Regions from separate parts of the Moryella indoligenes genome, predicted to be linked through region 1. Evidence: predicted binding sites of a transcription regulator. Region 1 holds the regulator's gene; the other holds the start of a gene.

The links. The regulator NrdR, encoded in region 1, represses ribonucleotide reductase genes. The targets are predictions, from matches to a motif close to CACAANATNTTGTG.
Region 2: the regulator NrdR is predicted to act here: its motif matches at 3,749-3,762, upstream of nrdD (anaerobic ribonucleoside-triphosphate reductase).

Annotation. Positions count from the first base shown of each region.
Region 1 covers NZ_JAUSTO010000003.1:67,741-75,065, forward strand. The annotation lists gene efp (elongation factor P) at 1-420, opposite strand, end outside; gene J2S20_RS03090 (shikimate dehydrogenase family protein) at 615-1,493, opposite strand; gene J2S20_RS03095 (YqeG family HAD IIIA-type phosphatase) at 1,490-2,005, opposite strand; gene nrdR (transcriptional regulator NrdR) at 2,002-2,466, opposite strand; gene J2S20_RS03105 (DUF1858 domain-containing protein) at 2,541-2,768, opposite strand; gene J2S20_RS03110 (peptide chain release factor 3) at 2,783-4,378, opposite strand; gene coaBC (bifunctional phosphopantothenoylcysteine decarboxylase/phosphopantothenate--cysteine ligase CoaBC) at 4,463-5,665, opposite strand; gene J2S20_RS03120 (type III pantothenate kinase) at 5,802-6,566, shown strand; gene ftsZ (cell division protein FtsZ) at 6,672-7,325, opposite strand, start outside.
Region 2 covers NZ_JAUSTO010000011.1:23,498-30,822, forward strand. The annotation lists gene aspS (aspartate--tRNA ligase) at 1-1,209, shown strand, start outside; gene J2S20_RS08705 (response regulator transcription factor) at 1,403-2,104, shown strand; gene J2S20_RS08710 (sensor histidine kinase) at 2,108-3,646, shown strand; gene nrdD (anaerobic ribonucleoside-triphosphate reductase) at 3,947-6,178, shown strand; gene nrdG (anaerobic ribonucleoside-triphosphate reductase activating protein) at 6,349-6,897, shown strand; gene J2S20_RS08725 (EamA family transporter) at 6,904-7,325, opposite strand, start outside.

The sequences.
Region 1 (7,325 bases):
AAAGCCCGGCTCCGTATCCGTGATCTCCAGCTCAACAAAAAGCGGCGGCTCAACGGAAAAGACATTGCCGTTGTAGGAGACAACCTTGACCATATCATTCTCCTTGACGAACTTCAGCGTGTCGCCGATGAGATCCTTGTTCAGGGAAATCTGGTCGTAGGTCTCGGTGTTCATGAAGTTGAACATATCTCCGTCTGCATACAGGTACTGCATCTCGACGCGATCGATTCTTGCAGTCGGGAACTTCTCTGTCGGACGGAAGGTGCGCTCCGTCACAGCACCGGACATGACGTTTCTGATCTTTGTGCGGACAAAGGCAGCGCCCTTTCCCGGCTTTACGTGCTGAAACTCAACAATCTGATACACCGCACCCTCAATCTCCAGTGTGATGCCGTTTCTGAAATCACCTGCTGAAACCATAAGATAACTCCTCCTTGTTTTACATAATCAGGCACAGAAACACCATCATTTCTCTGCTTGAAGTTATTCTTTGTATTTTTGCCATTTTTTCACAGCTATTTTACAGTATAGCGGGAGCGGAGGCAAGCCCTTTCTGGCGTTTTGCATCCAGCAGGAAAGATTTTTACGGAGTACAGGCGATACGGCTCTTTGTTTTACTCCCTCTCCCGCCGCGAGAGCTCCCTCTGAAGACAGGCGCGAAGCTCCGCGCAGAGCGCTTCCGGCACAGAGCGCCCTGTCCACAGCTCAAAGGAGAGCACGCCCTGATACAGCAGCATATCAAGACCGCCAAGGGCCTCCCTCCCTGCTGCCGAGAGACGCCGCATGAACTCTGTCTCTGAGGGTGTGTAGATCAGATCCACGCCGCAGCGGAGCTTATGATAAAAGTCCGTCTCCGGAATAAGGCTTTTTTCCGTGTACGGATACATTCCGACACTGCTGCACTGAAAGGCAATATAGTCCTGCCGGGAAAGCTCCCGCCAGCCGTCAAGCCCGGCTGCCGTAAAGCAGGTGCCCGGAAAACGGGATTGAAGCTCTGAGACAAACTGTTCAGCCCGCTCCGCGCTCCTGTTCAGTACGGTGAGCTCTGAGGCGCCGTGCAAGGCCGCCATGACAGCAATGGCCCGCGCCGCGCCGCCTGCCCCGAGCAGGAGCACCGGCTCTCCCCTGAGCGAGATGCCCTCCCGCTTCAGAAGGCGCTCCATGCCGGGAAGATCCGTATTGCAGCCAAGATATCCCTGATCTGTCCGCAGCAGCGTATTCACCGCACCGATCTGTTCTGCCGCTCTGTCCAGTCCGCAGAGGAAGGGGAGCACTGCCATCTTATAGGGCACAGTCACATTCAGTCCCCGTATTCCCAGCGCATACGCGCCGTGTACGGCCTCTCCAAGGCGCTCTGCCTCCCTGACCGGAAAGGGAAGGTAGGCGAGATCCACCCCCATACGCTCCGCGAGCGTATTATGCAGGAGTGGTGACAGACTGTGTCCGATGGGATTTGCAATCAGACCGCAGACCAGCGTGTTTGCCGACATCATCCGCGTGTTCCTCCTCTCCTCTGCTCCGCCCTCCTGTAGGCATGAAGAAAGGGGCGCTCAATGAGCCGCTTAAACCGGATCTGCAACTCCTCTCTCCGCTCCATCGGCGCAACCAGTACGCTGTGCATCCCTGTGCGATTGGCCCCCCAGATATCCGTGAAGAGCTGATCGCCGACAGAGACCGTCTCCTCCGGACGCGTCCTCATGATGCGCATCGCGCGGCGATAACCATAGCGCCGGGGCTTCAGAGCCTTCGCCACAAAGGGCAGTCCCAATTCCTCCGCGAAGCTTTGCACCCGCGGCCCCCGGTTATTCGACACGAGGCATATGCGAAAACCAAGCGCTCTCAACCGTCTAACGAGCTCCCTGCTCCGCTCATCCGCCGGGGCATCCGGCGGAACCAGCGTATTATCGATATCAAAGACAATGCCGCGAAGTCCCTCCTCATAGAGCTCTGCAAAGGGCAGCGCATATACGCTCTCAAAGCTTCGCTCCGGAAAGAAGGGATTCATGACTGCTCCTGATGCTGCAGGAGCTTTGCGAGCTCCGCCATGAAGGTGTTCACATCCTTGAACTCCCGATAGACCGAGGCAAAGCGGACATAGGCCACAGGATCCAGATCCTTCAGCTTGTCCATGACCATCTCCCCGATCACAGAGGATGGAAGCTCCCGCTCCTCACGGTTAAAGAGCGCCGTCTCAATCGCATCTGTGATCGCACTGATCTGGAGCGAGGACACCGGGCGCTTGTGACAGGAGCGGATGATGCCCGCCTCGATCTTCGCCCTGTCATAGGCTTCCCTCGAATTGTCCTTCTTGATGATCATGAGAGGCATGGTCTCCAGCTTCTCATAGGTAGTGAAGCGCTTTCCGCAGCTCTCGCACTGTCTTCTCCGACGTATGGATGCGTTGTCGTCCGCCGGCCTTGAATCAATGACTCTTGTGTCCGCAGCGTTACAGAATGGGCATTTCATACAAACCTCCTGTCAGCTCCTGTGCTCCTTACTATGACCTCGCTGCCCCGGGAAGAGATCCCCGCAGCTCTTTCTCAGCCGCCCGTGATGATGCGGTTCAGCTCCCGTACTACCTTGCCCGGATGCAGACCATGCACGCGGCAGGCCTCTCGCACCGTCTCATACTGTGAGGCGGCGCAGCCGATACAGTGCATCCCGAGGCTGTTCAGAAAATCCACTGTCTCCGGATACAGATTCGGCAGCTCAGCGATCAGATCATCCCCGCTCACCGGGCCCTCCTCAAGCTCCATAAATTCGTCCATACAGCGCTCCCTCTCTAATTTCTGCCGAATTCCGAGAGCTTCAGTCCCGGATTTCTGTCCTCAACCATACGCACGCTCCACTCATGACTGAAGAGAAGCAGCGGGTCGCCCTTCAGGTTCTGTATGAGCTTCATATCGCTTGTACCCTGAATACGATCCGGATCGACCTCCTGCGGATTCTCGATCCAGCGGATATATTCATAGGGCAGCTGATCCAGACGCACCTCGACATTGTACTCCTGCTTCAGGCGGTGCGTCAGCACATCAAACTGCAGCACGCCGACCGCCCCCACGATGATCTCCTCCATTCCGGTATTCCGCTCCTGAAAGATCTGGATGGCTCCCTCCTGCGCAATCTGATAGACTCCCTTTGTGAACTGCTTCCGCTTCATGGTGTCTACCTGACGCAGCCGCGCGAAGTGCTCCGGCGCAAAGGTCGGAATCCCCTCGAACTCAACTGTCTCCCGCGCATCGGTCAGCGTGTCTCCGATCGCAAAGATACCCGGATCGAAGACGCCGATGATATCTCCCGCATAGGCCCTCTCGACGATCTTCCTCTCATCCGCCATCATCTGCGTGGACTGGTTCAGTCTGATCTTTCTGCCGCCCTGCACATGTGTCACCTCCATTCCGGCATCGTACTCGCCGGAACAGATGCGCATGAAGGCAATGCGGTCGCGGTGCGCCCGGTTCATATTGGCCTGGATCTTAAAGACAAAGGCGGAGAAGAAATCGTCTCGCATCGGCTGCACCTCCCCCTGCTTCGTCCTTCTGCCAAGCGGCGCAGAGGTCATCTTCAGGAAGTGCTCCAGAAAGGTCTCAACGCCGAAGTTTGTAAGTGCAGAGCCGAAGAACACCGGAGTCAGATCTCCTCTGCCGACGCGCTCCATATCCAGCTCGTCGCTTGCGCCGTCCAGCAGCTCGATCTCCTCCATGAGCTGAGCCTTATAGTCCTCGCCGATTCTCTGTCCGAGCTCCGGTGCGTCCACAGACCAGCTCTCCGTCGCGATCTCCTGCATCCCCGCATGTGACGCATGGAAGGAGGTGATCTCCCGCTGTCTGCGGTCATAGACCCCCTTGAAATTCTTTCCGCAGCCGATGGGCCAGTTCACGGGACAGGTGCGAATACCGAGCAGCTCCTCGATCTCGTCCATGAGCTCAAAGGGATCCCGCGCCTCGCGGTCCATCTTGTTGATAAAGGTAAAGATCGGAATGTGCCGCAGGGTGCAGACCTTGAAGAGCTTCCGGGTCTGTGCCTCGACACCCTTGCCCGCGTCGATCACCATAACCGCAGAATCCGCCGCCATCAGCGTTCGGTAGGTATCCTCCGAGAAGTCCTGATGTCCCGGCGTGTCCAGAATATTGATGCAATACCCCTCATAACTGAACTGCAGCACCGAGGAGGTGACAGAGATGCCTCTCTCCTTCTCAATGTCCATCCAGTCACTGACCGCAAATTTTGCGGTCTTCTTGCCCTTTACGGAGCCCGCGAGATTGATCGCCCCTCCGTAGAGCAACAGTTTCTCCGTGAGCGTCGTCTTGCCCGCATCCGGGTGACTGATGATGGCGAAGGTGCGCCGCTTGCTGATCTCATTAAAATTGCTTGCCACGTTATGCCTGCTTTCCGATCCCTCTGTGTCTGAATCTCATATATAGTCATCTTAAAAAACTACGCGGTCGATGCTCCGCGCCGCTCAGTGCTTTCCTGCCATGCAGTCCAGTATCCGGTCTGCGACCTCGGTCTTCGAGAGCAAGGGGAGCTCCTCTGCTCCGTCCTTCCTCAGCAGAGTCACGATATTGGTATCTGTGCCGAAGCCTGCGCCCGCCGCGCGAAGACTGTTTGCAACTATCATATCCGCCTTCTTTATCCTGAGCTTTTCCGCCGCATTCTCCAGAAGATTCTGCGTCTCCATGGCAAAGCCGCAGAGGAACTGTCCCTCCCGCTTATGCTCCCCGCACCACAGGAGTATGTCCCGTGTTCTCTCAAGAGGCAGGGTGAGGAGCGCATCGGCCGCTTTTTTCTTCTTGATCTTCTCTCCCGCGACCTCAGCCGGACGAAAATCTGCGACTGCCGCCGCCATGATGATAAAGTCCTGCTCTGCCGCTCTCCGCGTCACCGCCTGAAACATCTCCTCCGCAGAGCTGACCCGCACCGTATTCACAAATTTCGGCGGCTCCACGCGCATATCCGCCGCGACCAGCGTCACCTCCGCTCCCCGGATCGCCGCGGCCCGCGCAAGCGCGCAGCCCATCTTTCCGGTCGAATGATTTGTGATAAAGCGCACGGGATCCAGCGGCTCCCGCGTGGCTCCTGCGGTCACCAGCACGCGCCGTCCTCTCAGATCCTGCTCCGCGCCGCAGGCCATCTCAAGCCACTCATAGAGCTCCTCTCCCTCCGGAAGCCTGCCGCTGCCGGTATCCCCGCAGGCCTGATAGCCGATGCCCGGTGCTACAATGCGCCAGCCCCTCTCCGAGAGCTTCTTCAGATTTTCCTGCACGGTCACATTTTCAAACATATGCACGTTCATAGCCGGAGATATGAGCAGCGGACAGGAATATGCCCCGACAATTGCGGAGCTCAGCATATCATCCGCGATCCCGCAGGCCGCCTTTGCGATGATGTTTGCGCTCGCGGGCGCGATGAGAAAAACATCGGCCGCCTTCGGAAGATCCAGATGTGAAACCGGAGAAGCGTTTGTCCGGTCAAAATCATCCAGAACCGTGCGATGCCCCGTCAGCGTATCAAAAACAATGGGGTCTATAAAGCGGCAGGCATTCCTCGTCATGATCACATAGGTCTCTGCGCCCGCCTGCTTCAGGAGGCTCGCAAGATGTGCCATCTTGTATGCGGATATGCTCCCGCTGATACCGAGCAGAACTGTCTTTCCCTTCAGCATCGTCCTCTCTCCCTCCGTGCTGTCTCACGCGTTGTTTTTCCGCGGAATCTGTGTTATAAAAACTGTGTTAAGCGTGGGCTCTGCGCTTTTGGCGCTGTAATCATAGCACAACTCTGCCCAGAAAGGAAGAAAGTCCATGATACTCGCGATTGATATGGGAAACTCGAACATCGTCATCGGCGGCATCGACGAGCAGCACAGCTACTTCATGGAGCGCATTACCACCGACACAAGGAAGACAGATCTCGAGTATGCCATCAGCATCAAAAATATACTGGAGCTCTGGCATGTCACCCCGCCGGATATCGAGGGCGCCATTCTCTCCAGTGTCGTACCGCCCCTGAATCCCATCCTGCTGAACGCCGTGCGGAAGGTGACAGGACTGGACTGCAAGCTGGTGGGCTCCGGCATGAAAACAGGAATGAATATCCGCATGGATGATCCGAAAAAGGTTGGGTCCGACCTCATCGTGGATTCCGTCGCAGCCAAGGCCAACTACCCCCTGCCCATCATCGTGATCGATATGGGCACAGCGACCACGATCACCACCCTTGACCAGAAGGGGGATTATGTCGGCGGCATCATCTATCCGGGGCTCCGCGTCTCTCTGGACACGCTGAGCAGCCGCACAGCACAGCTTCCTCACATTGATCTGGAGAAGCCCGGCGCGATCATCGCCAAAAACACCATAGAGAGCATGCGGAGCGGCATACTCTACGGCACCGCTGCCATGATGGACGGGTGCATCGAGCGCATTCAGGAGGAGCTCGGAGAAAAGGCTACTGTCGTCGCCACCGGCGGACTCGCCCCGTTTGTAACCCCGCTCTGCCGCAACAAAATCATCATCGACGACAATCTCCTGCTGAAGGGACTGCTCATACTCTACCGGAAGAACACCTGATATCAGAGGCTGAAGCTCCGGAGGATCCGCCCCCTCTGCCGAAGAAAAGACAGCGCCGCAGCGCTGTCTTTTCTATATATACACGCGGGCTCTGTCAAAGCCTGATTACTTTCTTCCCTTCAGAAAATCCGGAATATTGATCTGCACATTCTTATTCTGACGCGGCTCAAATACATAGTGATCCTGCGCGTTCAGCTCCGGCTCCACCTTCGCAGGCTCTGCTGCCACAGCAGCCGGTTCCGCTCCACCCGTGAGCTCCTTTGCAGGCTCCGGATTCAGAAAAGAAGCCGTCTGAAAAGACCTTGCCGCCGGCTTCACGGAGCCCGCAGCTGCACTTCCCTTGCGGAAACTGTTTTTTCCCTTATCCGCAGAAGCTGTCGCAATGCTGTTCTGATCCAGACCGGTCGCGATCACCGTGATGGTACATTCATCCTGAACATTCTCATCATACATGACGCCGAAGATAATATTTGCCTCCTCCCCGGCGAGCTCCTGCACATAGGTGGCAGCCTCATTGGCCTCAATGAGACTCACATCACCGGAGATATTGATGATCACATTGCTTGCGCCGTCGATGGTTGTCTCAAGCAGCGGGGAAGCACAGGCGATCTTCACTGCCTCGACAGCCTTGTCGTCTCCGCTCGCCCTGCCGATGCCGATGTGTGCAATTCCCTTGTCCGTCATCACGGTCTGCACATCCGCAAAATCCAGATTGATGAGTCCCGGCACATTGATCAGATCGGTAATGCCCTGCACGGC
Region 2 (7,325 bases), on a different contig from region 1:
CATCCGGGAGAGATGTATGCGCTCCCGCAGTCTCCGCAGCTCTTAAAGCAGCTGCTGATGTGCTCCGGCTATGATCGCTATGTGCAGCTCGCGCGCTGCTATCGCGATGAGGATCTGAGAGCGGACCGGCAGCCGGAGTTCACGCAGATCGACATGGAGCTCTCCTTTGCGGATGTGGATGAGGTGATGGATGTCAATGAGCGCCTCTTAAAGACACTCTTCAAGGAGGTGCTGGATGTTGATGTTGCACTGCCGATTCAGCGCATGACCTGGCAGGAGGCCATGGACAACTACGGTTCCGACAAGCCGGATCTCCGTTTCGGCATGAAGCTTCACGATGTCACGGAGCTGGTGAGAGACTGTGGCTTTTCTGTCTTCACCGGCGCCATCGCAAGTGGCGGAACCGTGCGCGGCATCAATGCAGAGGGACAGGGGGCCATGCCGCGGAAGAAGATTGATGCGCTCGTGGAGTTTGCAAAGACCTACGGTGCGAAGGGCCTGGCGTATATCGCCATTCAGGAGGATGGAAGCTTCAAGTCCTCCTTTGCAAAGTTCATGAAGCCGGAGGAGATGGATGCTTTGACTGCAGCGCTGTCCGGAAAGCCGGGCGACCTGCTGCTTTTTGCCGCCGATCGGAATAAGGTTGTGTGGGATGTGCTGGGCGCGCTGCGTCTGGAGCTTGCGCGGCAGATGGATCTCCTCAGGAAGGACGATTTCCGCTTCCTCTGGGTCACGGAGTTCCCGCTGCTTGAGTGGTCGGAGGAGGAGAATCGCTTTAAGGCGATGCACCATCCCTTCACCATGCCGATGGAGGAGGACTGGGACAAGATCGATTCAGATCCGGGTGCAGTCCGCGCAAAGGCCTATGACATCGTGCTGAACGGCACGGAGATCGGCGGCGGCTCGGTGCGTATCCACCAGTCAGAGATACAGTCGAAGATGTTTGAGGTTCTGGGACTGTCTCAGGAGGTGGCGGAGCAGCGCTTTGGCTTCCTTCTGGAGGCATTCAGGTATGGTGTGCCGCCGCACGCAGGACTGGCCTATGGTCTGGATCGTCTTGCCATGCTCATGGTGGGAGCGGACACCATACGCGATGTGATTGCATTCCCGAAGGTGAAGGACGCATCGGATCTCATGATGAATGCACCGGATACGGTGGAGCAGAAGCAGCTGGATGAGCTCTCGATCTGCTACAGACAGGCGGAGTGAGCGGTGCCGGATTGTGATACTTCTGTGAAAAAGTAGAATTGCCCCACATGATTTGTTAAAATGACAGGGAAATGCAGAAGAGCTGCGTCTCCCTGTTCTTTTTGTTTGAAACGCCTGTGCGTATCAGCCGCAGAGAGCGCTCTGTACTCTTTGCTTTGAGAGAAGAGGGAGACTTTATGGTCGGAGGTATGAAATGGACAGCGCAAGAATACTGGTGGTAGATGATGAGCCGAGGATGCGGAAGCTTGTGCGGGACTTTCTGAGTGCGAAGGGATATACCGTGCTGGAGGCAGGTGATGGCGAGGAGGCGGTGGAGTTATTCATGGCAGACCGGAGCATCGACCTCATTCTTCTGGATGTCATGATGCCGAAGATGGATGGCTGGGAGGTGCTGAAGGAGGTGCGGCGCTACTCTCGGCTTCCGATTATCATGCTGACGGCGCGCTCGGAGGAGCGGGATGAGCTGCAGGGCTTTCAGCTCGGCGTGGATGAGTATATCTCGAAGCCCTTCAGCCCGAAGATACTGGTGGCACGCGTCGAGGCGATCCTTCGCAGGACGCAGGGAGACGGGACGGAGAGCGGCTTAAGCTGCGCCGGCATCACGATCGATAAGGCGGCACATGAGGTGAAGATTGACGGGAGGCCGATTGAGCTGAGCTACAAGGAATTTGAGCTGCTGAGCTATTTTATGGAGAACAGGGGCATTGCCCTCTCAAGAGAGAAGATACTGAACAATGTATGGAATTATGATTACTTTGGGGATGCGAGAACCATCGACACGCATGTGAAAAAGCTGCGGGCCAAGATGGGGGAGAAGGGCAGCCTCATAAAGACCATCTGGGGCATGGGCTACAAGTTCGAGCCGGAGGATGGCGGCAAGGGGGAGAAGGCGTAAGCAATGAGACATTCCATATGGGTGCGCTTCACCTGCCTGATCTTCTCAGTGCTGGCGGTGCTGGTCGGAATTGCCTTTATTCTGAACACCTGGGGGCTTGAGGGCTTTTACCGGGCACAGAAGGTGAAGGATATCGAGCGGGCATACGCGAGCATTAATACGGAAGTCATGCGGAACGGCAACAGGAGCACACGCATTTCGCAGATTCTGAACGCATATTCCGATATCTATAATATTACGATCGCGGTGATGGATTCCGCGGATTCCAGTCTGCTGCAATCCACCGAGCGGGGCAGAAGCTATCTGTTCCGCCGCGCGCAGAAGTACCTGTTCAACGGAAGCTTCCGCACACAGACCGCCGTGCTGGCGCAGACGGAGAACTACACGATCATCAGCGCCTATGACGATGAGAGCGATGCGGTCAATATCGACTGCTTTGCGTACTGTGGCGACAACCAGACCATGCTGCTCATGACGACGCCGGTCTCCAATCTGAAGGAGAGTGTGATTCTGGCCAATCGCTTCCTGGGTTACATCGGGCTGCTCATACTTCTGGTGGGTGCTCTGATGGTCTTCTTTATGACGCGGCAGATCACGCGGCCCATCCAGCGCCTTGCGGCGCTCTCGAAGAAGATGGGCGGACTGGATTTCAGCGAGCGCTACTGCGGGAAGAGCAGGGATGAGATCGGCGTGCTCGGCAGCAATATGAATGCAATGGCAGAGAAGCTTGAGGAGACCATACGAAAGCTGAAGGAGGCCAATGCAGAGCTGCAGGAGGATATCCGCCGCAAGGAGGAAATCGATGAGATGCGGAAGGCCTTTATTGCCAATGTCTCGCACGAGCTGAAGACGCCGATTGCGCTGATTCAGGGCTATGCGGAGGGCCTGGACGACGGAGTCTGCGAGGATCCGGAGAACAGAAGATATTATCTGAATGTCATCATTGATGAGGCGGGCAAGATGAACAGTCTTGTGAAGCAGCTGCTCACGCTCTCCAAGCTGGAATCCGGTGCCCCGGAGCTCTCCAGAGAGAATTTCGATCTGACGGAGCTGGTGCGCGGCGTGCTTCACGCCACAAAAATGATGGCGGAGAATCAGGGCGCTTCGGTCAGGGCTTCTTTTGTCAATGCCGTCTCAGGGGAGCAGGAGCTGCGCGTCCCGGTGCTGGTAAATGCGGATGAATTTAAGATCGAGGAGGTGCTGACAAATTATATAAGCAATGCGCTGCACCACGTAAATGAGGGCGGAAGCATAGCTGTCTCTGTGGAGCCCCGCGGGGAGCGTATCCGCCTGGCTGTATACAACACAGGCAGCAGCATCCCGGAGGAGGATCTCCCCCACCTCTGGGATAAGTTCTACAAGGTTGATAAGGCGCATTCCCGCACATATGGAGGAAGCGGGATCGGGCTCTCCATTGTAAAGGCGATCATGGAGGCGCACGGGATGCCCTATGGTGTTGAAAACTGTCCGGGAGGTGTGCGCTTCTTTGTTGAGCTGGAGGCTGTGAAGTCAGAGGCCGGCAATCACAATCCGCAGCATTGAGCCTGCGGAATTTGGTCATTATTACCCTCGTTTTCCCCTTTCCTCTGTGCTATACTGAGACCTGCCGCATACCACATATATAGTTCCACAAAAACAAACAATCACTACATATGGTAGAAACAGAGAAAAATAGCCTGGAAGTTTGTAGAAAAATGCCTATTTCTATTTTATGACAACTGCGGTATGATGAGGAAGCACAAAATATAAGGCCTCTGCAGGGAGGTATACACTATATTTAGTATCTAGAGCAGGTCGGCTTCGCTGAAGGGAGCTCCTTTGGCGCAGGACAGGGGGAGAGCAATGGAGACAAGCGTAAAAACCAATGTCATCAAGAGAAACGGTCAGGAAGTAAGCTTTGATGTGATGAAGATTGTCAATGCGATTGATGCCGCCAATAAGGAGGTGGATCGCATTCATCAGCTGAATGTCTATCAGATTCAGGCCATCGCAGACAAGATTGCGGGTGAGGTGGCAAGAACTACGCACGCGGTCAATGTCGAGGACATTCAGGAGATGGTCGAGACGGGCATCATGGAGATGCGCGGCTTTGAGGTCGCGCAGAAGTATATCCGCTATCGCTACAGGCGGAACCTCGCCAGAAAGGCGAATACGACAGATGAGGGAATACTCTCGCTGATTGATCAGGCAAATGAGGAGGTCAAGCAGGAGAATTCCAACAAGAATCCGGTCATCAATTCCACGCAGCGCGACTACATGGCGGGCGAGGTATCCAAGGACCTCACAAAGCGAATTCTGCTGCCGCAGGAGATCGTCTCCGCGCATGAGCAGGGCATCATCCACTTTCACGATTCCGACTACTATGCGCAGCGGGAGCACAACTGCGATCTCATCAATCTGGAGGATATGCTGCAGAACGGAACGGTCATCAGTGAGACTCTGATTGAGCGTCCGCACAGCTTTTTCACTGCCTGCAATGTCACCACGCAGATTGTGGCGCAGGTCGCTTCCAATCAGTACGGCGGTCAGTCCTTCACACTCTCGCATCTCGCGCCCTTTGTGGACGTGAGCCGTCAGAAGATCCGCAAGGCAGTGCTGGAGGAGCGGGAGCTCTGCGGGGAGTCCACGGATGATGCGATTATCTCGAAGATTGTGGAGCGCCGTCTCGCAGAGGAAATCCGCAGCGGAATTCAGACAATTCAGTATCAGCTCATCACGCTTATGACCTGCAACGGGCAGGCGCCCTTTGTCACAATGTTCATGTATCTTGACGAGGTGCCGGAGGGAAGAACCAGAGATGACCTTGCCGCCATCATCCGTGAGGTTCTGTTACAGAGAATGCGCGGCGTGAAGAATGAAAAGGGAGTCTGGATCACCCCGGCTTTCCCGAAGCTCATCTATGTACTGGATGAGGATAATATCACAGAGGACGCACCCTACTGGAGTCTCACGGAGCTCGCCGCGGAGTGCACCGCAAGGCGCTTGGTTCCGGACTATATCTCCGCGAAGAAGATGAAGGAATATAAAAACGGCGATGTGTATCCCTGCATGGGCTGCCGCTCCTTCCTCACCCCGGACGACAGGGGCCTCGGTGAGAACGGAGCGCACAAGTATTACGGGCGCTTCAATCAGGGTGTTGTCACCATCAACCTCGTGGACGTCGCCTGCTCCTCCTACGGAGATATGGACAAGTTCTGGAAGATACTGGACGAGCGCCTGGAGCTCTGCCACAGAGCCCTGCGCTGCCGCCATGAGCGCCTCATGGGAACTGTCTCCGATGTCGCTCCCATACTCTGGCAGCACGGCGCGCTGGCGCGCCTCAAGAAGGGTGAGACCATCGACAGGCTGCTTTTTGACAACTACTCGACGATCTCTCTCGGCTATGCGGGACTCTATGAGATGTGCATGCGCATGACCGGAAAGAGTCACACGGATCCGGAGGCGAAGCCCTTCGCGCTGGCGGTCATGAAGCGGCTGAACGACAAGTGTGCGGAGTGGAGAGCTGCGGAGCGCATCAGCTATTCTCTCTACGGGACGCCGATGGAGTCCACCACCTACAAGTTTGCAAAGTGCCTGCAGAAGCGCTTCGGCATCATCAAGAATGTCACGGATAAGAATTACATCACAAACAGCTATCACGTCCACGTCACAGAGAAGATCGACGCCTTCAAGAAGCTGAACTTTGAGGCGGAGTTCCAGAAGCTCTCTCCGGGCGGCGCGATCAGCTATGTCGAGGTTCCGAATATGCAGAACAATATTCCGGCTGTCCTCTCTGTGATGCGCTATATCTACGACAACATCATGTACGCTGAGCTGAACACAAAGAGCGATTACTGCCAGGTCTGCGGCTACGACGGGGAGATTAAGATCCGTGAGAACGAGAACGGCAAGCTGATCTGGGAGTGCCCGAACTGCGGAAACCACGATCAGGAGAAGATGTTTGTCGCGAGACGCACCTGCGGCTACATTGGGACGCAGTTCTGGAATCAGGGCAGAACGCAGGAGATCCGGGACAGAGTGCTTCATGTGTCCAGCCCGAAGCTCTCGGTCGGCTGCAAGAGTACCGCGGAATAAGAGCCTGCCCGGAGCTCTGTTTTGGATTCGGAAGGCAGAGGGAAGAGGAGGCCGCGAGAGCGGTCTCTTCTTTAATCCTATAGAAAACCTTTCCGGGATTTCTTACAGGGTTCCCAGGAAGGCAGTGAACTTTCTGCTCTGTGAGAGAATAAGGAAAAGAGGAGCAGAATATGAATTATGGTCAGGTGTTTTACGCAGATATGGCAAATGGCATCGGCTGCCGCATCTCTCTGTTTGTGAGTGGCTGCACGCATCACTGCGCGGAGTGCTTCAATCAGGAAACCTGGGACTTTCAGTATGGGCTGCCCTTTGATCGGGTGGCGGAGGATGATATCATTGAGAACCTGAAGCCCTCCTATATTGACGGGCTCTCTCTGCTCGGCGGGGAGCCCATGGAGCTCTCCAATCAGGCGGTGCTGCGGCCCTTTCTGGAGCGGGTGAAGCGGGAGAGTCCGCACTCCACGGTCTGGATCTACTCCGGCTACACCTGGGAAGAGCTGAATGACGAAACAAATCGCCGCTGTCACAGCTCGGACACGGCGGCGATACTTGAGATGACAGATATACTTGTGGATGGAGAGTTCGACAGGACAAAAAAGGATCTGAGCCTACGCTTCCGCGGCAGCAGCAACCAGCGCGTCATCGACGTACAGGAGAGTCTGAAGCAGGGGAAGCCGGTGCTCTCCGGATACGGAGAAAAGAAAAGACCCGGGGAGTGACTCCGCTCAGTTGCTGTTGATAAGATACAGACCGACCATGCAGACCAGAATACCCATGATTTTTTTCGGAGTGATTGCCTCGTGGTAGAAGAGGACGCCGATCAGAACCAGCACAACCGCGAGTATGGAGGCATACACCAGCTCGCCGGAGCTCACATTCCAGCCGACCTTGTACATATAGATGGTTCCGGCCTCCAGTCCGACCAGAGAGACGCCGAGTGCCAGGCTGGTCCAGTTCAGCGCGTGGTATTCGTGCAGGAGATCACCGCCGCGGTTCAGGCCAAAGTAGAGCAGCAGAGAGGCAGTCGCACTCACGAGATAGGTCACAATGAGCGCCGCAAGCGGATTGATATTTTCCGGTGTAGACTTGGAACAGACATGGTAGACGATATTGGAGAGAACAATCAGTGCAATCGGACCGTAGTATG